Linked DNA regions of Roseisolibacter agri. Each later gene encodes a partner of the first gene's protein in a complex. Links are inferred from orthologs where the notes say so. Each region holds a gene or a part of one and is shown on either strand. Other genes may lie near its edges.

Evidence for each region.
Region 2: the proteins of tsaE (region 1) and tsaD are in contact, whole or in part, in a crystal structure (PDB 6N9A), measured with the Thermotoga maritima proteins. The link is inferred for Roseisolibacter agri from one-to-one orthologs. Residues at the interface, in WP_004082108.1 of Thermotoga maritima: Leu37, Gly38, Lys46, Lys57, Val59, Lys60, Ser61, Thr63, Phe64, Thr65, Leu66, Met67, Val69, Pro71, Tyr82, Arg83, Leu84, Asp86, Asp88, Phe89, Asp93, Ile128, Asp130, Glu131, Arg134; in WP_004082750.1 of Thermotoga maritima: Cys10, Asp11, Arg49, His50, Leu82, Gly84, Gly135, Gly136, Glu154, Thr155, Leu156, Asp157, Asp158, Ser159, Glu162, Asp165, Lys166, Arg169, Leu170, Tyr175, Lys213, Thr214, Leu217, Tyr218, Gln221, Arg222, Asn324.

Annotation. Positions count from the first base shown.
Region 1 is NZ_BRXS01000006.1:399,406-415,642, reverse strand. Bases 204-3,079 are described here. They hold tsaE (tRNA (adenosine(37)-N6)-threonylcarbamoyltransferase complex ATPase subunit type 1 TsaE), read left to right. Parts: upstream 204-1,341; coding sequence 1,342-1,818; downstream 1,819-3,079. Other genes in these bases: rimI (ribosomal protein S18-alanine N-acetyltransferase), read left to right, coding at 2,564-3,079; tsaB (tRNA (adenosine(37)-N6)-threonylcarbamoyltransferase complex dimerization subunit type 1 TsaB), read left to right, coding at 1,824-2,558; uvrB (excinuclease ABC subunit UvrB), read left to right, coding at 204-1,340. In the rest of the region: more of uvrB, read left to right, coding at 1-203; more of rimI, read left to right, coding at 3,080-3,106; rosag_RS20210 (single-stranded DNA-binding protein), read left to right, coding at 3,197-3,739; rosag_RS20205 (TorF family putative porin), read right to left, coding at 3,837-4,661; rosag_RS20200 (methyl-accepting chemotaxis protein), read left to right, coding at 5,072-7,396; rosag_RS20195 (hypothetical protein), read right to left, coding at 7,472-8,362; rosag_RS20190 (NAD-dependent epimerase/dehydratase family protein), read left to right, coding at 8,561-9,547; rosag_RS20185 (MotA/TolQ/ExbB proton channel family protein), read left to right, coding at 9,562-10,362; rosag_RS20180 (ExbD/TolR family protein), read left to right, coding at 10,388-10,801; rosag_RS20175 (TonB family protein), read left to right, coding at 10,798-11,649; rosag_RS20170 (hypothetical protein), read left to right, coding at 11,675-13,006; rosag_RS20165 (OmpA family protein), read left to right, coding at 13,077-13,703; rosag_RS20160 (tetratricopeptide repeat protein), read left to right, coding at 13,706-14,512; twin-arginine translocase subunit TatC, read left to right, coding at 14,556-15,413; rosag_RS20150 (putative LPS assembly protein LptD), read left to right, coding at 15,434-16,237. UniProt on the Escherichia coli protein: Required for the formation of a threonylcarbamoyl group on adenosine at position 37 (t(6)A37) in tRNAs that read codons beginning with adenine.
Region 2 is NZ_BRXS01000010.1:12,143-19,723, forward strand. Bases 1-2,985 are described here. They hold tsaD (tRNA (adenosine(37)-N6)-threonylcarbamoyltransferase complex transferase subunit TsaD), read left to right. Parts: upstream 1-935; coding sequence 936-2,036; downstream 2,037-2,985. Other genes in these bases: rpe (ribulose-phosphate 3-epimerase), read left to right, coding at 1-129; rosag_RS24435 (TlpA disulfide reductase family protein), read left to right, coding at 126-710; rosag_RS24440 (hypothetical protein), read left to right, coding at 713-919; lgt (prolipoprotein diacylglyceryl transferase), read left to right, coding at 2,087-2,944; rosag_RS24455 (GNAT family N-acetyltransferase), read left to right, coding at 2,959-2,985. In the rest of the region: more of rosag_RS24455, read left to right, coding at 2,986-3,555; rosag_RS24460 (FeoA family protein), read left to right, coding at 3,700-4,050; feoB (ferrous iron transport protein B), read left to right, coding at 4,053-6,251; rosag_RS24470 (FeoB-associated Cys-rich membrane protein), read left to right, coding at 6,251-6,418; rosag_RS24475 (hypothetical protein), read left to right, coding at 6,424-7,107; rosag_RS24480 (hypothetical protein), read left to right, coding at 7,104-7,581.

The DNA.
Region 1 (16,237 bases):
TGGAGCGCGCGGTGAAGGCGATCCGCGCGGAGCTCGAGGAGCGCCTCGCGGTGATGCGCAACGAGGGGAAGCTGCTGGAGGCGCAGCGGCTGGAGCAGCGCACGAACTTCGACATCGAGATGATGCTCGAGATCGGGACGTGTGCGGGCATCGAGAACTACTCGCGCCACCTCTCGGGCCGCGAGGGCGGCGAGCGCCCGGCGTGCCTCTTCGACTACTTCCCCGAGGACTTCCTCGTGGTGGTGGACGAGAGCCACGTCACGCTGCCGCAGATCCGCGGCATGTACAACGGCGACCGCGCGCGCAAGCTGACGCTCGTCGACTACGGCTTCCGGCTGCCGAGCGCGCTCGACAACCGCCCGCTGATCTTCGACGAGTTCCTGGCGCTGACGCCGCGCATGGTCGCCGTGTCGGCGACGCCGGGTGAGCTGGAGCTCGAGCTGTCCGAGGGCGTCGTCGTCGAGCAGGTGATCCGCCCGACGGGGCTCATCGACCCCGAGATCGAGATCCGCCCGGTGAAGGGCCAGGTCGACGACCTGCTGAACGAGATCCGCATCCGCGAGCGGCGCGGCGAGCGCGTGCTGGTCACGACGCTCACCAAGCGCATGTCCGAGGACCTCACCGACTACCTGCAGCAGGTCGGCGTGCGCGTGAAGTACATGCACTCCGACATCGACGCGATTGAGCGCGTCGAGATCGTGCGCGGGCTGCGGCTGGGCGAGTTCGACGTGCTGGTGGGCATCAACCTGCTGCGCGAGGGGCTCGACATGCCCGAGGTGTCGCTGGTGGCCATCCTCGACGCGGACCAGGAGGGCTTCCTGCGCAGCGACCGCTCGCTGATCCAGACCGTGGGCCGCGCCGCCCGCAACGTGAACGGCCGCGCGATCTTCTACGCGGACCGCGTCACCGGCTCGATGCAGCGCTGCCTCGACGAGACGGCGCGGCGCCGCGAGACGCAGATGCGGCACAACGAGGAGCACGGCATCACGCCCTTCACCGTGGCGAAGAGCATCGAGCACGTGCGCTTCGTGACGCGCGTGGCCGACGCCCGCGAGGAGCGCGAGGAGGAGCAGGACGAGAAGGGCCGCGGCCGCGGCGGCAAGAAGAAGGCGGCCGCGAAGGTGGCGGAGCGCGCGCCGGGCTACGACACGAAGGATCCGGCCACCCTCATCGCGGAGCTGGAGGCGGAGATGAAGGAGGCCGCGAAGGCGCTCGACTTCGAGCAGGCGGCGCGCCTGCGCGACCAGCTGTTCGAGGTGAAGGCGCGCATGGGCGGCGCGTCGGCGGCGGCCGGCGGCAGCCGCGGCGGCGGGCTGGCCTCGCTGCGCGCGGAGCGCTGACGTGGACGCCGGGTTCACGTCGCCGAGCGGGCATCACGGCCCGCGCGTGCCGCCGCTGGCGGGGCGCAGCCGGCTCGCGCTGACGCGCGACGAGCTGGACGCGTGGGGCGTGCGCTTCGGGCGCGCGGCCCACGCGCCGATGGTCGTCACGCTCGCGGGCGACCTCGGGGCGGGGAAGACCACGCTCGTGCAGGCGATCTGCCGCGGCTACGGCGTGACGGGTGAGGTCACGAGCCCGACGTACGCGCTGGTGCACGAGTACGCGTCGCCGCGCGGGCCCGTCTACCACCTCGATCTCTATCGTCTGGAAGACGTGCGCGACCTCGAGAACATCGGGTGGGACGACGTGATGGGCGCGCACGCGCTGGTGCTGGTGGAGTGGCCGGAGCGCGCGGGCGACCGCCTGCCCGGACACGTCCCGCTCGACCTCGAGCACCTGCCGGGCGACGCGTCGCGGCGCCTGCTGCTCGCCGGGTGACGCGCATGTCCCGGTCGAATCGCCCGGACGACGCGATCCTCGCGCTCGACGCGAGCACCGCCGCCGCGAGCGTCGCGGTGCTGCGCGCCGGCGTGGTGGTGGCCGAGCGGACGGCGGCCATGCGTGGCGCCGACGAGGAGCGGCTGATGCCCGCGGTCGCGGCCGCGCTGGACGACGCGGGCGTGCCGGCCGGCGCGTTGGCCGCGATCGTGTGCGGCGGCGGCCCGGGGAGCTTCACCAGCCTGCGCATCGCGGGCGCCATCGCCAAGGGGCTGGCGACGGTGTGGGACTGCGCGCTGGTGGCCGCGCCGTCGCTCGCGCTCGCGGCCGCGTCGACCGCGCCCCACGACGGCCGCTGGCTCGTGACGCTCGACGCGATGCGCGGCGAGCGGTACGCGGCGCTCGTGACGCTGGAGGCGTCGGGGCACGCGCCGCGCGTCGTCGGCTACGACTTCCTCGGTGTGCACGGGGGCGACGCGGTCGACGGACTCGTCGCGACGCATCATGCGCGTGGGGTGCTCGACGCGAACGCGGCGACCGCCACGGCGCGCGGCGTCGCGGGCTTCGCGCTCGCGCTCGACGAGCGCCGCGTGGGCGACGCGGCGGCGCTCGCCCTCGCGCCGGTGGATCTCGCCCTCTGGGAGCCGGACTACGGCCGCAAGGCGGAGGCGCAGGTGAAGTGGGAGGCGCAGCACGGGCGCGCGCTGCCGGCGGACGCCGTGGGCGCGCTGCTGCCGTGAGCGCGATGCGCGACCTCGCCGCGCGCGACGCGTCGGCGCCGACGGTCCGCCTGCGGCGCGCGACCCTGGCCGACGTGGACGCGATCGCCGCGATCGAGCGGCTCGCGTTCAGCGATCCGTGGTCGCGCGACTCGTTCGCGACGCTGGCGCGGAACGGGGACGTCTTCTTCCTCGTCGCGGATGCGGGCAGCGCGCCCGGCGCGAGCGCGCCCGTGGGCTACCTGGTCGCATGGTACGTGCTGGACGAGGGCGAGGTGGCGAACATCGCGGTCGCGCCGTCGGCGCGCGGCACGGGCGTCGGCGCGCGCCTCCTGGACGCCGCGCTGGCCGAGGGACGCCGGCGCGGCGTCGGGCACATGTTCCTGGAGGTGCGCGAGTCGAACGCGGTCGCGCGGCGGCTCTACGCGTCGCGCGGCTTCATCGAGCTCGGGCGGCGGAAGCGATACTACCGCGAGCCCGTGGAGGACGCGCTGGTGCTGCGCTGCGAGCTGGCGGCGCCGCGCGGGCAGGACACGGCCGGGGGCGTCGAACGGACCCGGCGTGCGTAGATTGGATGCGGGCCTGGCGACGAGACGCCGGTACCGTGCGCTGTACGAGGTGCTGTACGAGGTCGGACCTTACTCAACCGGGAGGATATCGTGAGCAGAAGCTTGAACAAGGTGACGTTGATCGGAAACCTCGGCAGCGATCCTGAGGTGCGTGCCACGCCCGGCGGGAACCGCGTGGCCCAGTTCTCCCTTGCCACCAGCCGCACCTGGAACGACCAGAGCGGCACGAAGCAGGAGAAGACGGAGTGGCACCGCTGCGTCGTCTGGAACACGAAGGGCTCGCAGCTGGCCGACATCGTCGAGCGCTACGTGAAGAAGGGCGACAAGATCTACGTCGAGGGGCGCATCGAGTACCGCCAGTGGCAGGACAAGGACGGCCAGACGCGCTACTCCACCGAGATCAACGTGCGTGAGCTGATCCTCCTCGGCGGGCGCCGTGAAGGGGGGGACATGGACGGCGGCGAGAGCTACTCGGCGCCGCGCCGCCAGGCCGCGCCCGCGCCGCAGCGTGCCGCCACGGGCAACGCGCGTCCGGCCGCCGCGGGCGCCGGCGCCGGAGGCGCAGCGGGGAACGACGACTTCGAGGACTTCCCGGGCGCGCTCGAGGACGAGGACGACGACCTGCCGTTCTGAGTCCACACGTCGTCCGCATGCGAAGCGGGGCACACCGGATTCCGGTGTGCCCCGCTTCGCATCGTGCCGGTAGTGCCGCAGGCCGTGCCTCAGGCGCCTACCGGTGTAGCGTACGCGCCCACCCGAGCGCGATGCCCGCCGTCAGCTTGCTCCGGTGCTGCTCGCCGGGCGCGGTGAGCCGCGTCGCCGCGTCGCGCACGAGCATCGCGTGCACCGACGGCGTGATCGTCGTCGCGCCCGTCGTCCACGTCGCCGCCGCCGACAGGTCGACGTGCGTCAGGCCGCGCGCCGCGAAGTACGCCGTCTGCGTGCCGGCCGCGTCCGGGCCCTGGCCGAGGTTCACGCCGACGACGCTGCCGAGCGCGATCGAGAGACGCTCGCCGGCGGGCACGACGTGGCGGAGCGCGCCCTCGACGTAGGTGCCGCGCACCTGGCCGACGTCGTGATACGCGGCGAGCGACGGCGCGAGCGCGCCGCCGAAGGCGAGCTTCGCATAGAGCTCCGCCGTGTTGTACGCGGCCGCGATCCCGTTGGCGTGCGGATAGACGTAGCCCGCGACGCCGAGCGTCGCCGAGGCGATGCCGACGGGGCGCGCGTACTCGGTCCACAGCGACGTCGCCGTCACGAGCGTGCCCGACTCCGCGCCCAGCACGCTGATGTCGCGCGCGCCATCGTACGCACGCGGCTCCACGTTGAGCGCGGCGCCCGCGACGACCGTCCCGCGGCCGGCGGTCAACGTGACGTACGCGTCGGGCTGGATGACGGGACGATTGGTGAACGTCACGCCGCGCCAGACGTAGGCGCTGGCGACGGCGACGTCGGCGTTCAGCACCGACTGCGCGTGGGACACGGCGGGCAACACGCCCGCGAGGATGCCGAGGGCGAACGGCGCGCGCAGGAACACGGTCGGACGAGGACGCACGGATCGGGAGGGCGATGGGAACGGAAGCGGAAGGGCGCATCTCGCACGCCGCCATCTGCAGAGGCTCGGACGCCGCACACGCGCGCTTGACCACTCCTCGCCTCGCGTTTTCGTCACGATTCGCGTCGCGCGCGTGATGACAGCAGGCTCACGAAGGCGTCATGCGAATGTCATCGTCGGGATGCGGTGCGGACCTCAAGACGCATCAGGCGCGGGACGAGAATCGAGTCTGACGGCGGCGCGCGTGCCACACAGCGGTGCGCGCGCCACATCGCGCGGCGCGCAGCAGCGCCACGCACCGGTACCACGCTTCTCCACCGATCATGTCCTGGATCTCGAGCCGCGGCGCGCGCGCCGCGGCCACGTCCCGCCGGAGCCTCTCCGCGCGACTCCTCGTCCCGATCTGCGGCGTGACCGCAGCCGCCCTGGTGACGCTCGTCGCCACCGTCGCCACGCGCACCGCCGCGCAGAGCGAGCGGCAGGCGACGGCCAACGTGCAGGCGATCGCGGAGCAGTACGCGGAGAAGCTCGGCAAGGAGCTCGGCACGGCGATGACGACCGCGCGCATCCTCGGGCAGTCGCTCGAGGCGTCGCGGGCCGCTGGCGCGGCGAGCCGTGCGACCGCCGACTCGACGATCCATCGCATGCTCGCGAGCAACCCGTCGATCCTCGGCCTGTGGACGGGCTGGGAGCCGAACGCGTTCGACGGGCGCGACTCGTCGTTCGCGGGCACGCCGACGAGCGACGCGACGGGGCGTTACGTCCCGTACTTCAACCGCGGGTCGGGCGGCATCGTGCGCGAGGCGCTCGTCGACTACGACAAGGCGGGCGCGGGCGACTACTACCAGGTGCCGAAGAACACCGGGAAGGAGGCGGTCGTCGAGCCGTACGTGTACGCGGTCGCCGGGACGCCGACGCTGATCACGAGCCTCGCGGTTCCCGTCAAGGTGGACGGGCGCATCGCGGGCGTCGCCGGCGTCGACATCGCGCTCGCCGAGGTGCAGCGCACGGTGGCCGCGATCCATCCGTTCGAACAGGGGCGCGCCGCGCTCGTCTCGGGGGGCGGCAAGCTGCTCGCGCACCGCGACACCGCGCTGCTCGGCAAGGACGTGACGTCGGCGTTCTCCGACAGCGCGACGCTCGCGGCGGCGCGCGACGGCCGCCTGCACGTGGGCACCGCGACCGATCCCTCGGGCGAGCCGATCGTGCAGGTGGCGGTGCCCATCAGCGTGGCGCCGGACGCCGCGCCGTGGTCGCTCGTGCTCACGGTCCCGCGCGCTGCCATCCTGCGCGAGGCGACCGCGCTGCGCGACCTCATCATCCTGCTCGGCGGCGCCACGCTGCTGCTGCTCGCCGGCGTCGTGACGTACCTCGTGCGCAAGGTGACGCGCCCGCTCGTGGCGCTGGCGGCGACGGCCGAGCGCGTGCGCACCGAGGCGATCGCGGGCCTCGGCGCGACGGGCGCGGCGATGGCGCGCGGCGACCTCTCGCAGCCTGCGGTCGTAGACATCGCGGCGCTGTCGGTCGACTCGGAGGACGAGGTGGGCGTGCTGACGCGGGCGATCAACGGCATCGTCGCGCAGACGGCCGAGACGACGACGGCGTTCGCGGCCGCGGCGGCGGCGGTGCGCGGCGTGGCCGACGAGACGCGCGCGCTGATCGAGGCCGCGCAGCGCGGCGACCTCGCGCGCCGTGGCGACGAGGCGCGCTTCGAGGGCGCGTATCGGGAGCTGGTCGGTGGCGTCAACGCGCTGCTGGCGGCCGTCGTGACGCCCATCGGCGAGGCGAGCGCGGTGCTGGAGCGCGTCGCGCGGCGCGACGTCGCGGCGCGCATGACGGGACGCTACGACGGCGACTTCGCGAGCATCCAGCGCGCGCTCAACACGGCCACGGAGAACCTCGACGCGGCGCTCTCCGAAGTGCGCACGTCCGCCGAGCAGGTGGCGGCGGCGGGCGGGCAGATCGCGTCGGGCAGCCAGGCGCTCGCGTCCGGCGCGTCGGAGCAGGCGGCCAGCCTGGAGGAGGTCGCGGCGAGCCTGCAGGAGGTGGCGGCGATGGCGCGCACGAGCGCCGACAACGCGGTGCAGGCGCGCGCGATGGCGGCGCAGGCGCGCGAGAGCGCGCAGACGGGCGTCGCGCGCATGGAGCGGCTCACCGGCGCGATGGACGAGATCAAGCACGCCAGCGGCGAGACCGCGAAGATCATCCGCACGATCGAGGAGATCGCGTTCCAGACCAACCTGCTCGCGCTCAACGCCGCGGTCGAAGCCGCGCGCGCCGGCGACGTGGGCCGCGGCTTCGCGGTCGTCGCGGAGGAGGTCCGTGCGCTGGCCCTGCGCAGCGCCGAGGCGGCGAAGAGCACCGCGACGCTCATCGCGCAGGGCGTGCAGAGCGCGGAGCGCGGCGTGGCGCTGAACGCGGACGTGCTGGAGAGCCTGCAGGCGATCCACACGCAGATCGACGGCGTCTCGGCGATGGTCGGCGAGATCTCCGCCGCGAGCGAGCAGCAGGCCGACGGCGTCGAGCAGCTGAACCACGCCGTGGACCAGATGAACGGGGTGACGCAGCAGGTCGCGGCGAGCGCTGAGGAGTCGGCGAGCGGCGCGGAGGAGCTGGCGGGGCAGGCCGCGACGCTGCACTCGGTGGTGGCGCAGTTCCAGCTGACCGAGCAGGCTCGCGTCGCGCGTGGGCCCGCCCGCGCATCGCGCGGTCGCGGTATGGCCGCGGCGCGCTGAGCGACGCACGATCCCGCATGCAGCGAGGGCCGCGGCGCATGCGCCGCGGCCCTCGTGTCGTCCCCCCGCGTCGCGTCACGGCAGGTCGATGCCGCAGCTCCACTCGTAGACGCCGCTCAGGCGGATGTCGATCTGCGCCGTGCGCTGGTTGCGACGGAAGCGCGTGCGCTCGGGCTTCATAGCGGCCATCGGGCCGGTGAGCCAGCGGATCTCGCCCGTGGCCGCCTCGTACGCGTAGCGCCCCGTGCCGCCGTTGTCGAGGCGACGGTAGGTGCCGTCCGCGCGGAGCGTGAGCGAGCCCTTGGGATCGGAGACCATTCGCCGATAGGCGCCGGCGCCGCTCCAGTAGTCGTAGGTGCACGCGTAGCTGCCCAGCACGAGCGCACCGCCCCAGGCGGGAGTGGCCGGCGTTGCGGGGGCCGCGGGCGCGGGAGCCGGTGCGGCCGGTGCGGCGGGTGCCACCGGCGCGGCGGCGGGACGGACGGGCGGCGCCGCGGGTGCGGCAGCCGGCACCGGGGCGGCGGCGGGAGCGGTCGGCGTGGCGGGCGCGGGGCGGAACAGCGCCTCCATCCGCTCGCGCAGCTCGGGACGCTCGGCGAAGCGCGCGCCCAGCCGACGGCCGACCTCGGGGTCGAGCTTCAGCGCTCGCGTCACGACCGCCCGGGCGCTGTCGGCCCGCCCCTGTCCGGCGAGCGACGCGCCGAGGAGGAAGTGCGCGACCGCGCTGCGCGGCTCCAGGAGCGCCGCGCGCTCGAAGTAGCTCTGCGCCAGCGCCGGCTGGGAAGGCGAGGACTTGAAGAGGTAGCCGCAGCCGTAGAAGACGAGGTTCGCGGCGGAGAGCATGGGCGGCGTCGGCCCGTCGGGGTCGCAGCCGCCGAGGTCCTGGGCACGTGCGGCCGCGGGGAGCGTGGCGACGGCGAGCGCGACGAGGGCGGTGCGGAGGGCGGGGCGTGGAGCTGTGGGCACGTCCGGGTGGGGTGAAGGGCAGGTCACGCGGGTCCGCTGGGGAAACGAGGCGGGCGCGGCGTGCGTCACGGATGGGACGTCGGCCGTCGGCGCGCGGTGCCGGCGCCCGCCCGTGGCCGGTTAGATTCCGCCGCCGCAACGCCGGCCGGGCCCTCGCGGGCCCCGTCCGGCGGCCTCCCTCACCGTCATCCGCGCACCATGGCCAAGAAGGCGCTCGTCACCGGCGGAGCCGGGTTCATCGGCTCGCACGTCGCCGACCTGTTCGTCGCCGAAGGGTACGCCGTCACCGTCGTCGACAACCTGTCGAGCGGGCGGCGCGAGAACCTGAACCCCGCGGTGACGTTCGTGGAGGGCGACATCGGCGCCTCCGAGACGGCGGCGCTGGTGCGCACGGGCGGCTTCGACGTCGTGTGCCACCTCGCCGCGCAGATCGACGTGCGCAAGAGCGTCACCGATCCGCGCTTCGACGCGACGCAGAACGTCCTCGGCTCCCTCAACGTGCTGGAGGCGGCGCGGCAGGCGAAGGCGGAGGGCGGCCGCGCGCCGCGCGTCGTGTTCGCGAGCACCGGCGGCGCGCTGTACGGCGACTTCGTGCAGCCGCCCGCACGCGAGACGGATCCCAAGGATCCCGAGTCGCCGTACGGCATCGCGAAGCTGAGCGTCGAGTACTACATGGCGTACTACGCGCGCCAGCACGGCATGGAGTGCGTCGCGCTGCGCTTCGCCAACGTCTATGGCCCGCGACAGGACCCGCACGGCGAGGCCGGCGTGGTGGCGATCTTCTGCAACCGCATCCTCGACGGCCGCGCGATGACGACGTTCGGCACCGGCGAGCAGACGCGCGACTACGTGTTCGTGAAGGACGTCGCGCGCGCGAACTTCCTCGCCGCGACCACCGCGCTGCCCCCCGTCGGCCCGCTGGACGCGCGCGCGTTCAACGTCGGCACGGGCATCGAGACGAGCGTCAACCGCCTGGCCGAGCTGCTGCAGCAGGCGGCGAACAGCCACACGCCCGTCGAGCGCGCGCCCGCGCGCGCCGGTGAGCTGCAGCGCAGTGCGCTCGTGGTCGACAAGGCCCGCGAGCAGCTCGGGTGGACGCCGCAGGTCTCGCTCGCCGACGGCCTCGCCGAGACGTACCGCTTCTTCGCCGAGCGTCGCGTGCGTTCCGCGGGAGCGACGGCGTGAGGGTGAGGTCCGTGATGCGCACGATGACGACCACGTCGCTGCTGGCGCTCGCGAGCATGACGGCGAGTGCCGGCGCCGGCGCGCAGGAGACGCCGGCGCTCGGCGGCGGCAGCGCCGCGGCGTCGAGCGGCGTGCCGAGCAGCGCCTACGAGCTGGTGGTCGCCGGCTCCACCGAGACGAAGGTCGTGCTCGTGCTGCTGCTCGTGCTCTCGCTCGTGAGCTGGGGCATCATGCTCGCGAAGTTCCGCGAGTTCGGGCGCGTGGAGAAGGCGGGCCGCCAGTTCGTGCGCGAGTTCGAGCACGCGGGCTCGCTGACCGAGGCCGAGCGCGTCGCGGGCCGCGCGAGCGCGAGCCCGTTCGTCGACGTCTTCCGCCGCGCGATGCTCTTCCTCTCGGAGACCCGGCCCGCGCTGCCGGGCAGCTCGGATCGTGGCGCGCGCCTGAGCGCGTCGCAGGTGGAGGCGCTGCGCCTCGTGCTCGACGCCGAGAGCGACGGTGGCAGCGACCGCCTCGGCCGCTTCGTCTCCTGGCTCGCGACCATCGGCTCGGTGAGCCCGCTCATCGGGCTGCTCGGCACGGTGCTCGGCGTCATCTCGGCGTTCACGGGCATCGCGCAGAAGGGCTCGGGCAACATCGCCGCGGTCGCGCCGGGCGTGGCCGAGGCGCTGGTGGCGACGGCGGCCGCGCTGACGGTGGCCATTCCCGCGGTGTTCGGGTACAACGCCCTGGCGAACCGACTGAACCGCATCCAGGGAGAGCTGGACGGCTTCGGGTCCGAGCTGATCGCGCTGCTCGTGCGCGAGGACCGCATCTGAGCCGCGCCGACCGGGAGACCGCACCGTGAGCCGCCGTCGTCGCGAGCGCTTCGCGCTCAACGCCGAGATCAACGTCGTGTCGCTGATCGACGTGATGATGCTGCTGATGGTGATCTTCATGATCACCGCGCCGATGATGCAGGGGGGCGTCGACATCGCGCTTCCCACGGCGAAGGCGCGCCCGCTGGAGGCGAAGCGCAGCCTGTCGGTCTCCGTGACGCGCGACGGCCGCATCTTCGTCGACGAGACGCCGCTGTCGCTCGCGGAGTTCGAGGGGAGCTTCCGCACGCTGGCGGAGCAGAAGGGGAGCGCGGGCGGCGTGTACCTGCGCGCCGATGCGGGCGTGCCGTACGGTACGGTGGTGCGCGTGCTGGGCGTGATGCGCGCGAGCGGGGTGGGCGACGTGGGCCTCGTCGCGGAGCCCGAGGCGACGCCGTGACACGGGCGACCGGCGGCGCGGCCGCCGGCGGCGAGCCGGCGGTGGTGGGGCGCTACGTGCCGCGCCCGTCGGCGCGCGCGCGCGCCAAGTCGACGCGGCTGGGCGGCCCGATCGCCTTCTCGGCGGTGGTGCACGCGGCGGTCATCGCGGCGCTGGTGATCGTGCGCCCGGCGCCGCTGCCGCCGCTGCCGCCCGTGTATCGCGTGGACCTGGTGGCGGCGCCGCCGGGCCCGCGCGCGGAGGGGATCGTCCCGCCGACGCCCGCGCCGCCGACGCCGCCCGCGCCCGAGCCGCCGGCCCCGAAGCCCGCGCCCCCGCGCGCCGCCGAGCCGACGCCGAAGGAGATGCCCGCGCCCAAGGCCACGCCCGAGCCGAGCCGGAAGCCGCCGCCGGCGCGCGCGACGCCGAACCCGGCGCCGGCCAAGCCCGCGCCCGCGAAGCCCGACGCGGCGAAGCCGACGACGCCCGCGAAGCCGGCCACGCCGCCACGCGCGGGCGGTGGCCCCGAGGGCGGGCGCGGCACGGACGTCGCGAACGTCAGCATCCGCGGGCTCGAATTCCCGTTCCCTGGGTACCTGCAGAACATCGTCCGGCAGGTGGCGCTGCGGTTCACGCCGCCCGGCGGCGGCGGCGCGCTGACCGCGGACCTCGCGTTCCTCATCCATCGCGACGGGTCCGTGTCCAACGTCCGCATCGTGCGGCGGTCGGGGAACTACGCCTTCGACCTCGAGGCGCAGGGCGCGATCGAGGCGGTGGGCGCGGCGAAGGCGTTCGGGCCGCTGCCCGAGGGTTTCCGCGACGACGTGCTGCCCGTGACCTTCAGCTTCGACCCGCGCGTCATCCGCTGACGCGCGCGCTTCCCAACATCGCCTCGTGACGCCCTCCCGCATCGCCCGCCCTCTGGGCGCGCCCCTGGCGCTCGCCGCCGCCCTCCTCGCCGCCCCGACGCTCGCCGCGCCGCTCCGCGCGCAGGACTCGACGGCCGGCGTCAGCGTCCGCCTGATGTACGAGTCGGGCACGCGACCCGGCGTCGTCGTGCTCCCCGTGAAGGGGACGGCGGGCGACTCGATCCGCGCGATCCTGGAGCGCGACTGGGACTTCGGCGACCGCGTCACCGTCGTCACCGGATCCGCGGGCGACGCGCTGGCGACGGGCACGTCGATCAACTGGGACCTCGCGAAGCGGCTCGGCGCCGCGGCGGTGGTGCAGCCGACGGTGAACGCGCAGGGCGCGCTGCACCTGGCGGTGCACGACGTGGCGCGACGGCAGCTGCTCGCGGTGCGCGACTTCGCGCTCGCCGGGCAGCCGCTGAGCGGCGAGTGGCGGCAGAGCGTGCACCTGGCCGCCGACGAGGTGGAGCGGTGGCTGACGGGCGTGCGCGGCATCGCGTCGTCGCGCATCGCGTTCATCCGCGACCGCCGCGTGTGGATCGTCGACAGCGACGGCGAGAACGCGCGCGCGATCTCGGACCGCGGCGCGCTCTCGCCGGCGTGGCACCCGAGCGGCCGCAGCGTCGTGCACAGCGTGCTGACGGACCGCGGCTATCAGCAGATCGTGGTGCGCGACATCGGCGGCGGGCAGCGCGTGGTCGCGCAGGGCGGGGTGACCAACATCACGCCGACCGTGTCGCCCGACGGCGAGACCGTCGTCTATGCGAACGGGCAGGAGCGCGGCGTGGACCTGTTCGCGGTGCCGTTCACGGGCGGGAGCCCGCGGCGCATCACGATCGGGCGCGGCACCGACAACATGTCGCCCAGCTTCAGCCCGGACGGGCGGCGCCTGGTGTTCACCTCGGGCCGTTCCGGCCACCCGGAGGTGTATATTACCGACGCCGATGGGACGAACGCCGAGCTGCTGACGCAGTTCGCGTACGGCGAGCAGAGCTACCGGTCCGACCCGGACTGGTCGCCGGACGGACGCCTGGTGGCGTTCCAGTCGCTCATCGGCGGGGTGTTCCAGGTGATGACCATCGGGTTGCGCGACAAGGGAGTGAAGCAGCTCACGGCCGAGGGACGGAACGAAGCGCCGTCCTGGGCTCCCGACTCGCGCCACGTGGTGGTGACCTCCACGCGGACCGGGCAGCAGCAGCTGTTCGTGCTCGACGTGGAGACCCGGCGCGCGCGGCAGCTGACCCGAGGGGGCGGCGGCGCGCGCATGGGGGCCTGGTCGCCCTGGCTGGCCTCCGCGGCATCCGCCCGGCCCTGAAGCGACGGGGGCCGGCGCGCCGTCCCATCCGCAGCAGACCACCCGCGGTCCTCACCGGAGACTTCTCGACATGCCCATCGCTCGTCGCGCCCAGTTCGCCCGTGCCACCGTCCTGTTCACCATCGCCGGGCTGACGCTCGCGGCGTGCCGCAAGAAGCCGGCGGCCGCCCCCGCGCCCGCGCCGACGACGCGTGTGAACCAGGACAGCATCGACGCCGCCCGCCGGGCGCAGGAGGAGCGTGACCGCGCCGCCCGCGACGCCGCCGCGCGCGACTCGGCCGCCCGCGCCCAGGCCCGCCTCGACAGCATCGTGAACGCGGCGCGCGCGACGCTCAACGCTCCGGTGTACTTCGACTACGACGCGGCCGACCTGCGCGACGACGCGCGCGGCGTGCTCGAGGCCAAGCTGCCGATCCTGACGGCGAACTCGGGTCTCCGCATCCGCATCGCCGGTCACACCGACAGCCGCGGCTCCGACGAGTACAACCTCGCGCTCGGCCAGCGCCGCGCGTCGGCGGTGAAGGACTGGCTGACGGGCCGCGGCATCGACGGCGGTCGCATCGAGATCGTCAGCTTCGGCGAGGAGCGCCCGGGCTGCACCGAGGAGGCCGAGTCGTGCTGGTCGCAGAACCGTCGCGCCGAGTTCGAGGTGACGGCGGGCGGCGAGCGCCTCACGGTTCCGGGCGGGGCCCAGTGAGCATGCGCCACGCGCGCCGACTCGCCGTCGTCGCGGCCCTGCCGCTGACGACGGCCGCCTGCTTCGCCACGCGTGCCGACGTGCGCGTGCTGCAGCAGGACATCGCGACCGTGCGCAGCGAGACGGCGCGGGCGGATTCGGCGCGCGTGGCGCAGCTGGACCGCGTCACGTCGCAGCTCGGCGCGGTGAACGACTCGCTCCGCGCCATGTCGTCGCGTGCCGCCCGCTTCCAGGGCGACGCGCGCGACGCGCTGCGCGGGCTCGGCGAGCAGCTGATCCAGGTGCAGGAGCTCACCGGCCAGAGTCAGCGGCGCCTGCAGGAGCTGCGCGCCTCGATGGAGCAGCGTGCGGAGACGGCGCCACCCGCGGGCGGCGCGCCGGTCGCCGCGGTCGACTCCACTGGCGGCCCGGGGCCGAACCAGCTGTACGAGATCTCGCTCGACCAGTTCCGCCGCGGCAGCTTCGCGACGGCGCGCACGGGGTTCCTCGATCTCCTGCGCCGCTTCCCGACCGCCGACGTCGCGGCCGACGCGCAGTTCTACGTCGCCGAGTCGTACGCGAGCGAGCGCAACGCGGCGGCGGCCGACAGCGCGTACCAGGCCGTGGTGACGCGCTACCCGCAGTCGCCGCGCGCGGCGACCGCGCTCTACAAGCGCGCGCGCGCCCGGCAGGCCGCCGGCCGCCGCACCGAGGCGCGCCCGCTGTTCGAGGAGCTCGTGCGTCGCTTCCCGCGCTCGGACGAGGCGGAGCTGGCGCGCGAGGCCCTGCGCGAGACGACGCGTCCCTCGGGGACGCGCGACCGATCCTGAGCCACACGGGCGCGCCCGCGCGCCGCGCCCTGCCGCACCCGCGATGACCTCGCCGATCAAGAGCGCCGCGGCCGAGATGCCGTTCCTCGACCACCTCGAGGAGCTGCGGTGGCGCCTCGTGTGGTCGCTCGCGGCGTTCTGCGTCGCGCTCGTGGTCGCGTTCGCGATCGTGTCGCAGTTCGACATCATCAAGTGGCTCGAGGCGCCGGTGCTGCCGTTCCTCGGCGGGCGCAAGCTGGTGTACACGAACCCGGCCGATCCCTTCGGCATCGTCCTGAACGCGTCGTTCGCGCTCGGGCTGCTGCTCGCGTCGCCGGTGATCGGCTACCAGCTGTGGGCGTTCCTCTCGCCGGCGCTCTACAAGCACGAGAAGCGCATCATCATCCCGGTGCTCGCGGGCGGCGTGGGGCTGTTCCTGGCCGGCGCCGCGCTCGCGTTCTTCGTCGTGCTGCCGTTCACGCTGCAGTTCCTGCTCTCGTTCCAGAGCTCGGCGATCGAGCCGATGCTGACGGTGAGCGGGTACTTCGACTTCGCCATCGGGATGGCGGTGGCGTTCGGCATCGTGTTCGAGCTGCCGATCGTGATCCTCGCGCTGACGGCGCTCGGGATCCTCACGCCGGCGTTCCTGAACAAGTACCGCCGGCACGCGATCGTGCTCTGCATCGTCGGCGCGGCCTTCGTGACGCCGGGCGCGGACCCGACCTCGCTGTTCGCGCTGGCGATCCCGCTCTACTTCCTGTTCGAGCTGAGCGTCGTGCTGTCGACGGTGATCTACCGCCAGCGGGTGCGCCGTGAGGCGCGCCGCGCGGCGCTGGAGGAGGCGGAGACGGCCGCGGCGATGGTACGGCCGCTCGACGCGGACGCCGGCCCGGTGCGCCTCGACCAGGGCGGGATCGCGTGAGCGCGGGCGTCAGGACGCCGATGCGACGCGCGCTCGCGGCGTGCGGGATCGCGCTCGCCGCGCTGGCCGCGGCGGCCGGCGCGCAGCCGCCGGGGCTTCCGGGCGGCGTCCGCCTGCCGAACATCGGGGGCGGCGCGCAGCAGCCCACGCGGCGCCCCGGCAGCGACTCGGCGCTGGTCAAGTTCCTCGATCCCGACTCCACGCTGACCGCGCTGCTCGCGCGCCCCGGCTTCACCGCCACGCGCTACCAGGGCGACACGGTGCGCTTCCAGGCGGAGCGCCGGCTGCTCGTGCTGGAGGGGAAGCCCGCCGCCGTCGAACGCGAGGGTACGCTGCTCGTCGGCAGCCACGTCGAGTACGACGACTCGACGCAGGTCATCGTGGCGCGCCCGGACTCGGTGCGCGGCGACACGGTCTTCCTTCGCGACCCGTCGCAGGCGGACGTCTCGGTGCGCGGCCGCATCGTCTACTACGTGGCCGAGAAGCGCGGCACGATCGAGCAGTTCCAGACGGCGGTCACCGAGGGCGAGACCTGGTTCGTGTCGGGCGAGCGCGGCGCGCTCGTGAGCGACTCGATCATCGAGGGGCGCCGCTACGTCTTCGCGCGCGACGGCTCGGTGACGAGCTGCAGCGAGACCGTGCCGCATTACCACTTCGAGGCGCGCGACATCAAGATGGTGACGCGCAACCTGCTCGTCGTGCGGCCGGCCGTGCTGTACATCGCCGACGTGCCGGTGATGTGGCTCCCGTTCGTCTTCCAGGACATGCGCAGCGGCCGTCGCAGCGGGCTGCTGACGCCGCGCTTCGGCGTCGCGGAGCTGATC
Region 2 (7,581 bases), on another replicon or contig:
CGCGACACGATCCTCCGCTGCCGCCGCGCGGGCGCCGACACCTTCGTCGCCGGCAACGCGATCTTCGCCGCCGCCGACCCGCGCGCCGAGATCGCGGCGCTGCGCAACGCCAGCCTGGAGACCGCATGACCGCGCGCGCGCAGTGGACCCTCGTCCTCGGCGTCATCGCCGCGCTGGCGCTGGGGCTGTGGGCCGCCACGCACCTGCTGAAGGACGAGCTCTATCACGTCGAGGTGGGCAGCGAGGCGCCGCGCTTCGCCGCGGTCACGCTCGACACGCCGGCGAAGCCGCGCACGCTCGACGACTACAAGGGCCGCGTCGTGCTCGTGAACATCTGGGCGACGTGGTGCCCGCCCTGCCGCCAGGAGATGCCCAGCCTGCAGGCGCTGCACCGCGACTTCTCGCCGCGCGGCTTCCGCGTCGTCGCCGTCAGCATCGACGACGCGGGCGCCGAGCAGAAGGTGCGCGACTTCGTGCAGGAGTTCGGGCTCACCTTCGACGTGCTGCACGATCCCGCGGGCGCCATCCAGAAGCAGTACGCGACCACCGGCGTGCCCGAGAACTTCGTCATCGGCGCCGACGGCACGGTGCGCAAGAAGGCGTACGCGCAGGACTGGAACTCGCCCGAGAACCGCGCGCTGATCGCGCGGCTCCTGGACGAGGCGGGCGCGCCGGCGGCCGGCGCGGCGACGACGGCCGGAACGCGCTGACGATGCCGGGACGTGGCGCCGACCGCCGCGCGACCGACCGCGACGACGAGCGCCGCGCCGAGACGTGGGCGCTCGGCCGCGGCACGGCGATGCTGCTCGCGATCGGGCTCGCGGCGCTGCTCTGGCTCGCCGTGCAGCTGGAGCGCGCGACGCACGTGGTGACGGAAGCGGAGACCGCGCGCACGGTGAGCGCGGAGACCACGCGGTGAGCGCGCCGTGAAGACGCTGCGCGTGCTCGGCATCGAGACGTCGTGCGACGAGACGTCGGCCGCGGTGGTGGAGGGGCATCGTGACGACGTCGCGCTGCGCTCGCTCGTGATCCTGTCGCAGGACGTGCACCGCCTGTTCGGCGGCGTGGTGCCCGAGCTGGCGAGCCGCGCGCACCTCACGAGCGTCGTGCCCGTCGTACGCCGCGCGCTCGACGACGCGGGCGTGGGCGTGCGCGACCTGGACGCGGTCGCGGTGACGCACGCGCCCGGGCTCGTGGGCGCGCTGCTGGTGGGCGTGAGCTACGGCAAGGCGCTGGCGCACGCCGCGGGCGTGCCGCTCGTCGGCGCGCACCACATGGAGGGCCACCTCTTCGCGACCGCGCTGGAGCACGCGGACGCCACGCCGCCGTTCACGGCGCTGCTGGTGTCGGGCGGGCACACGCTGCTGCTGGACGTGGCGGCGTGGGGCGACTACCGGCTGCTGGGCGCGACGCGCGACGACGCCGCGGGCGAGGCGTTCGACAAGGTCGCGAAGCTGCTCGGCCTTCCCTACCCTGGCGGCCGCCACATCGAGCGGCTGGCGCGCACCGGCACGCCCGACCGCCACCGCTTCGCGCGGCCGATGGTGCGCGCCAACCAGACGCCCGCCGACGCCGATTACTACGACGTCTCGTTCAGCGGGTTGAAGACCGCGGTGCTGCACGCCGTGCGCCGTGCCGAGGCGGAGGGGGCCGACGCGCTGGACGCCGAGCGGCCGCACCTCGCGCGCGGCTTCCAGGACGCGCTGATCGAGACGCTGGTGGAGAAGACGTACCGCGCCGCGCGCGCGTTCGACCGCCGGCGCGTGGTGCTGGGCGGCGGCGTGGCGTGCAACGGCGCGCTGGTGGCCGCGATGCGCCGCCGGCTGGAGCCGCGCGGCGCGACGGTGTTCGCGCCCACGCCGCGCCTCGCCACCGACAATGCCGCCATGATCGCGCGCGCGGGGCTCTTCCGCCTGGAGCGCGGCGAGACCGCCGACCTGTCGCTCAACGCGTACGCGACGCTGCCGATGCCCGGGCTCGTGGACGAGCGCCGCACCGGACGCGCCGAGTGGCGCGCGGGCGCCGCGTCCGGCTGACCCCCCGCCGGCGCCCCGCCTATCTTTTCCGCATCCCCGACGCCCACTCCATGAATCTCGCCGCTCCGTTCGTCCACGCGCCGTTCTCCCTCGACATCGGCCCGCTGCAGCTCACCGGCTTCGGGCTCGCAGTGCTCGCGGCGTTCGGGCTGTCGCAGATCGTCACGATGCGCGAGCTGACACGGCGCGGCCACGACCTCTACGCGCAGACCACGCCCGACATCGTCTTCGCGGCGCTGCTCGGCTTCCTGATCGGCGCGAAGCTGTACTACGTCGTGCTCACCGGCGACCCGGGCGCGATCTTCAGCCGCGGCGGCTTCGTGTTCTGGGGCGGCTTCATGGGCTCCGTGGCGCTCTGCTGGCTCACCATCAAGCGGAAGAAGCTGAGCTTCGCGCGCTACGCGGACGTCGCGGGCATCGCGATCGCGGGCGGCTACGCGGTGGGACGCACGGGGTGCTTCGCCGTCGGCGACGACTACGGCCGGCCGTGGAACGGGCCGCTCGCGTTCACCTTCCCGAACGGCGCGCCGCCGTCGACCGCGGCCAACATGCAGGACCTGTTCGGCATCCCGCTCGCGCCGGGCACGCCGCCGAACCAGGTGATCGCCGTGCACCCGACGCAGCTGTACGAGACGGCGATGGGCTTCGTGATGTTCCTCATCCTCTGGCGCTTCCGCGACCACGAGCACGCCGAGGGGTGGCTGTTCGGGCTGTACTGCGTGCTGGCGGGGATCGAGCGGTTCATCGTCGAGTTCTTCCGCGCCAAGGACGACCAGCTGACGTTCGGGCTGACGACCGCGCAGGTGATCGCGATCGCCATCGCGCTGGTGGGCGTGATCGTGATGGTCGCGCGCCGCACGCCGCGTCCCGGCGCGCCCGGCATCCACGCGACCGCCGCGGCGGCCTGACGTCGCGGGACGGCATGCCCGGCGCCGCGGTCCACGTCCCCGTGCTCGCGGGTCGGCACGTGCGGCTGGAGCCGCTCTCGCTGGCGCACGTGCCGGGGCTGTGCGAGGTCGGGCTCGACCCGGAGCTGTGGCGCATCACCGTGTCGTACGTCGCCACGCCCGCGGACATGCGCCGCTACGTCGAGGCGGCGCTCGCGGACCGCGACGCGGGGACGGCGTTTCCCTATGCGCAGGTCGAGGTCGCGACGGGACGCGTGGTCGGGAGCACGCGCCTCGCCAACTGGGCGCCCACGCACCGCCGCATCGAGATCGGGTGGACGTGGATCGCGCCGCCCTGGCAGCGCACGGCGATCAACACGGAGGCCAAGCTCCTCCTGATGACGCACGCCTTCGAGTCGCTGCTGTGCCAGCGCGTGGAGCTGAAGACGGACGCGATCAACGATCGGTCGCGGGCGGCGATCCTCCGGCTCGGCGCGGTCGAGGAGGGGACGCTCCGGCGGCACACGGTGACCGACCTGGGGCGGACGCGGGACACGGTGTTCTTCAGCGTGCTGTCCGACGAGTGGCCGCGCGTGAAGGCGGGGCTGGAGGCACGGCTGCTGCCTCGCTGACCGCCTGCTGACTCCATCCGGCGGCCCCTCGTCCGCAATCCCGAATGCGATTGACGTGATTGCGGCCCCATGTCAGATTACGAGGGCGCGAATGAGAACCGTTCTCAACACGCGTCCCGCTTCCGTCGCTCCGTCCCGATCCGCGTGCTGAGCCTCTTCGCCCGCCGTCCGCGTCCGTCGCGCGCGCTGACCGTCGTGTCCGCGCCCGAGAGCGACGCGTCCGCCACGGGATCTGCGACGACGGCCGCCCGCGCGATCACGCCGCCCGCGTCCTGCCCGCTGGCCGCCTGCGGCCCCGGCGCCCGCGCCACGGTGCTCGCGCTCTGCTGCGGCCACGCCGACGCCTGCCGCCTCCGCGCGCTCGGCTTCAGCGAGGGAACGCAGGTGGACGTCGTCGACGCCCGCCACGCCATGCTGCTCGACGTGCGCGGCACGCGCATCGCCCTCGGCCCCGCGCTGACGGCCGGCATCACCGTCCAGCCGCACGCGGGCTGACGGTGGCCTCCCCGCCCGTCACGGCGGGCGGACTCGACGCGAGGACCCCCGGCAGCACGGCCCCCGCGGCCCCGATCCACGACGCGCGCCCGCTCCGCGTCGCCCTCATCGGGAACCCGAACACGGGGAAGACGACGCTCTTCAACGCCCTCACCGGGCTGCGGCAGAAGGTCGGCAACTTCGCCGGCGTCACCGTCGAGCGTCACGAGGGGAGCTACCGCACCGACGACGGCCGCCGCGTCGCGGTCCTCGACCTCCCCGGCAGCTACTCGCTCTCCGCCGGCTCCCCCGACGAGGCGATCGCCCTCGAGGTGCTGATCGGCCGCGGGAAGGACGTCCCGCTCCCGGACGTCGTGGTCGTCGTGATCGACGCGCAGCACCTGGAGCGCAACCTCTTCCTCGCGGGCCAGGTGCTGGAGCTCGGCCTGCCGGTCGTCGTCGCGCTGAACCAGATCGACGCCGCCGTCGCCGCGGGCGTGACGATCGACGTCCCGGAGCTGATCCACGAGCTGGGCGTCACGGTCATCCCCACGGTCGCGAAGCGCGGCGAGGGCGTGGACGCGCTCAAGCGCGCGATCGCCGCCGCCCCAGGCTTCCCGCCGGCCGAGCGGCGCTTCGCGCTGCCGCCGGCGGCCGAGGAGGCGCTGGCGCCGCTCGCGGCGCGGCTGGAGGACGCGGGGCTGCCCCGCTCCGCCGCGCGCATGGAGGCGCTGCGCCTGCTGGGCGTCGCGCACCCCGAGGCGCACCTCGCCGACGTGCCCGACGCGGCGCCGTTGCTGGCGCGGGCGCGCGACGTGCTGACGACGGCCGGCCTCGTGCCCGAGCGGCTGGAGGCGGAGCTGCGCTACGGCTGGATCGCGGGCGTGCTGGCGCGCAGCCTCACGCGCGCCGCGCCGCGCGGCCGCACCGCGACGCACCGCATTGACAGCGTGGCGCTGCACCGCGTGTGGGGCCCGCTGCTGTTCGTGACGCTGATGGCGCTCGTCTTCCAGGCGATCTTCACCTGGGCGACGCCGCTGATGGACGCGATCGAGGGCGTGGTGGGGTGGATGGGCGCGCGCGTCGGCGACGCGCTGCCGCCGGGCGACCTGCGCTCGCTCGTCGTGGACGGCGTGTTCGCGGGCGTGGGCGGCGTGCTGGTGTTCCTGCCGCAGATCGCGATGCTCTTCCTGTTCATCGGCATCCTCGAGGACAGCGGCTACATGGCGCGCGCCGCGTTCCTGATGGACGGGCTGATGCGCCGCGTGGGGCTGCACGGCAAGAGCTTCATCCCGATGCTCTCGGGCTACGCGTGCGCGGTGCCGGGCATCATGGCCGCGCGCACGGTCGAGAACCCGAAGGACCGCCTCGCGACGATCATGGTCGTGCCGCTCATGAGCTGCTCGGCGCGGCTGCCGATCTACGCGCTGCTGATCGGCGCGTTCGTGCCGCCGGTCGCGCTGCTCGGCGGCGCGATGACGCTGCAGGGCGTGACGATGCTCGGCATGTACTTCCTGGGCACCGTCACCGCGCTGGGCGTCGCGGCGGTGTTCAAGCGCACGCTGCTGCGCGGCCCCGCGCGCCCGATGATCCTGGAGCTCCCCGCGTACCGGCTGCCGAGCGCGAAGAGCCTGCTGATCGGCGTGTACGGACGCGCGCTGATGTTCGTGCGCCGCGCGGGCACGGTGATCCTCGCGCTGTCGATCGTGCTCTGGGCGCTCGCGACCTACCCGAAGACGACGCCCGACGCGTCGCTGCCCGAGGCCGCGCAGCAGGAGCAGCAGCTGGAGCGCTCCTTCCTCGGCCGCATCGGCCACGCGATGGAGCCGGCGGTGCGCCCGCTCGGCTACGACTGGAAGATCGGCGTGTCGATCGCCGCCAGCTTCGCGGCGCGCGAGGTGTTCGTCAGCACGATGGGCACGATCTATGGCGTCGGCGACACGGAGCAGGACGACGCGGCGGCGCTGCGCGAGAAGCTGCGCGCCGAGCGCGATCCGCGGACCGGCCGCGCAGCATACACGCCGCTGGTGGCGATCGGGCTGATGGTGTTCTACGTCTACGCGCTGATGTGCATGAGCACCATGGCCGTGACGGTGCGCGAGACGGGCGGCGGCCGCACCGGCTGGAAGTGGGCCGGCGTGCAGTTCGCCTACATGCTGGGACTCGCCTACGTGGCGGCGCTGGTCGTGTACCAGGGCGGCCGCCTGCTGGGATGGGGCTGATGGAGATGCAGACGCTGATCGTCATCGCGATCGTCGCGGTGGCGCTGCTGTTCGTGGGTCGCCGCGCGTGGAGCACGCTGCGTCCGAAGCGGGACGCGGGCTGCGGCCACGACTGCGGTTGTGGACCGGCCGCGTCGCGCACCGAGGGCGACTGGTCCAAGACCTGAGCGCGATGACCATGCACCGCTCGTGGGCGGGCGCGCTCGTCACGCGCATGCTCGTCACGCTCGCGCTCGTGCCGGCGGCTGCGCTGGCGCAGGCGCCCGCCACCGCCGACGTGCCGCGCGTGACGCTCGTGCTCTCGGCCGGCGGCGGCTCGGCCTTCGCGGCGCCGTCGATCCACGACGACCATGCCGCGGTGCTCGGCCTCGTGGGCGCGCGGCGGCAGCTGTGGCGCGCCGTGATGCTGGAGGGTGCGCTGCAGCTGCAGACGTCCTTCGTGCGCGGCAGCGACCTGCTGCTCGTGTGCGTGCCCGTGTCGCCCGGCAGCGACCGGTGCCGGGCCCGCAGCCTCGGCCCGCGCGCCCTCGCGGCCGACGCGTTCGTGAGCGGCCTCGCGCGCGTCGGCGTCGAGCGCCGGCTGGGCACGGGCGGCCCGTTCGTGCGCCTCGCGACCGGCGGCGGCTACATGACCGAGGTGCGCCAGCCGTTCGCGACGCTCGCCGGCGGCCTCGCCTACGGCGGCCGGCGTGCGCGCGTGGCGCTGGAGCTCGATCGCTGGTGGTCGCGCGTGGACGTCGCCGAGGCGACGATCTCGATGCGGAATCCCGAGGACCGCAGCACGCGCACGCTGCACGAGGGCGCGACCTCCACGTTCGTGCGCCTGGGCCTCGATATCCCCGTCGGCGCGCGATGAGGCGCGCCGCGCGACTGGCGATCGCCGTCGCGCTGGTGGCGACCGCCCGCCCGCTCGCCGCGCAGCGGCTCGCGTGGGACGTGAGCGCCGGCGTCGGCGCGATGCCCGACGCGTTCAGCGCGCGCTGCGGCGCCGGCGGTCGCTCGAGCGGCGGCGGATTCCTGCTCGGCGTCGCGGGGCGCTGGCGACTGCCGCCGCTCGTCGTGCTGGAGGCGGACCTCTCGACGGGCATCTCGACGTTCGCGAAGGGGTGCGACGCGGTGCTGCGCGCGCGCGCGACCCCGCTCGGCGATGGCCGCGTGGCGGAGCGCGAGTTCGTGGGCTACGCGGTCGAGACGCGCGATCCCGCGTTCTGGGCCGCGTCGCTGCGCGCGGGCGTCGAGACGCCGGAAGGCGCACCGCGGCGCGTGCCGCTGCTGCGCGCGACCGCGGGCGCTGGGCTCGTGCGCAACGCGGCCAAGCCGCAGCTCGAGC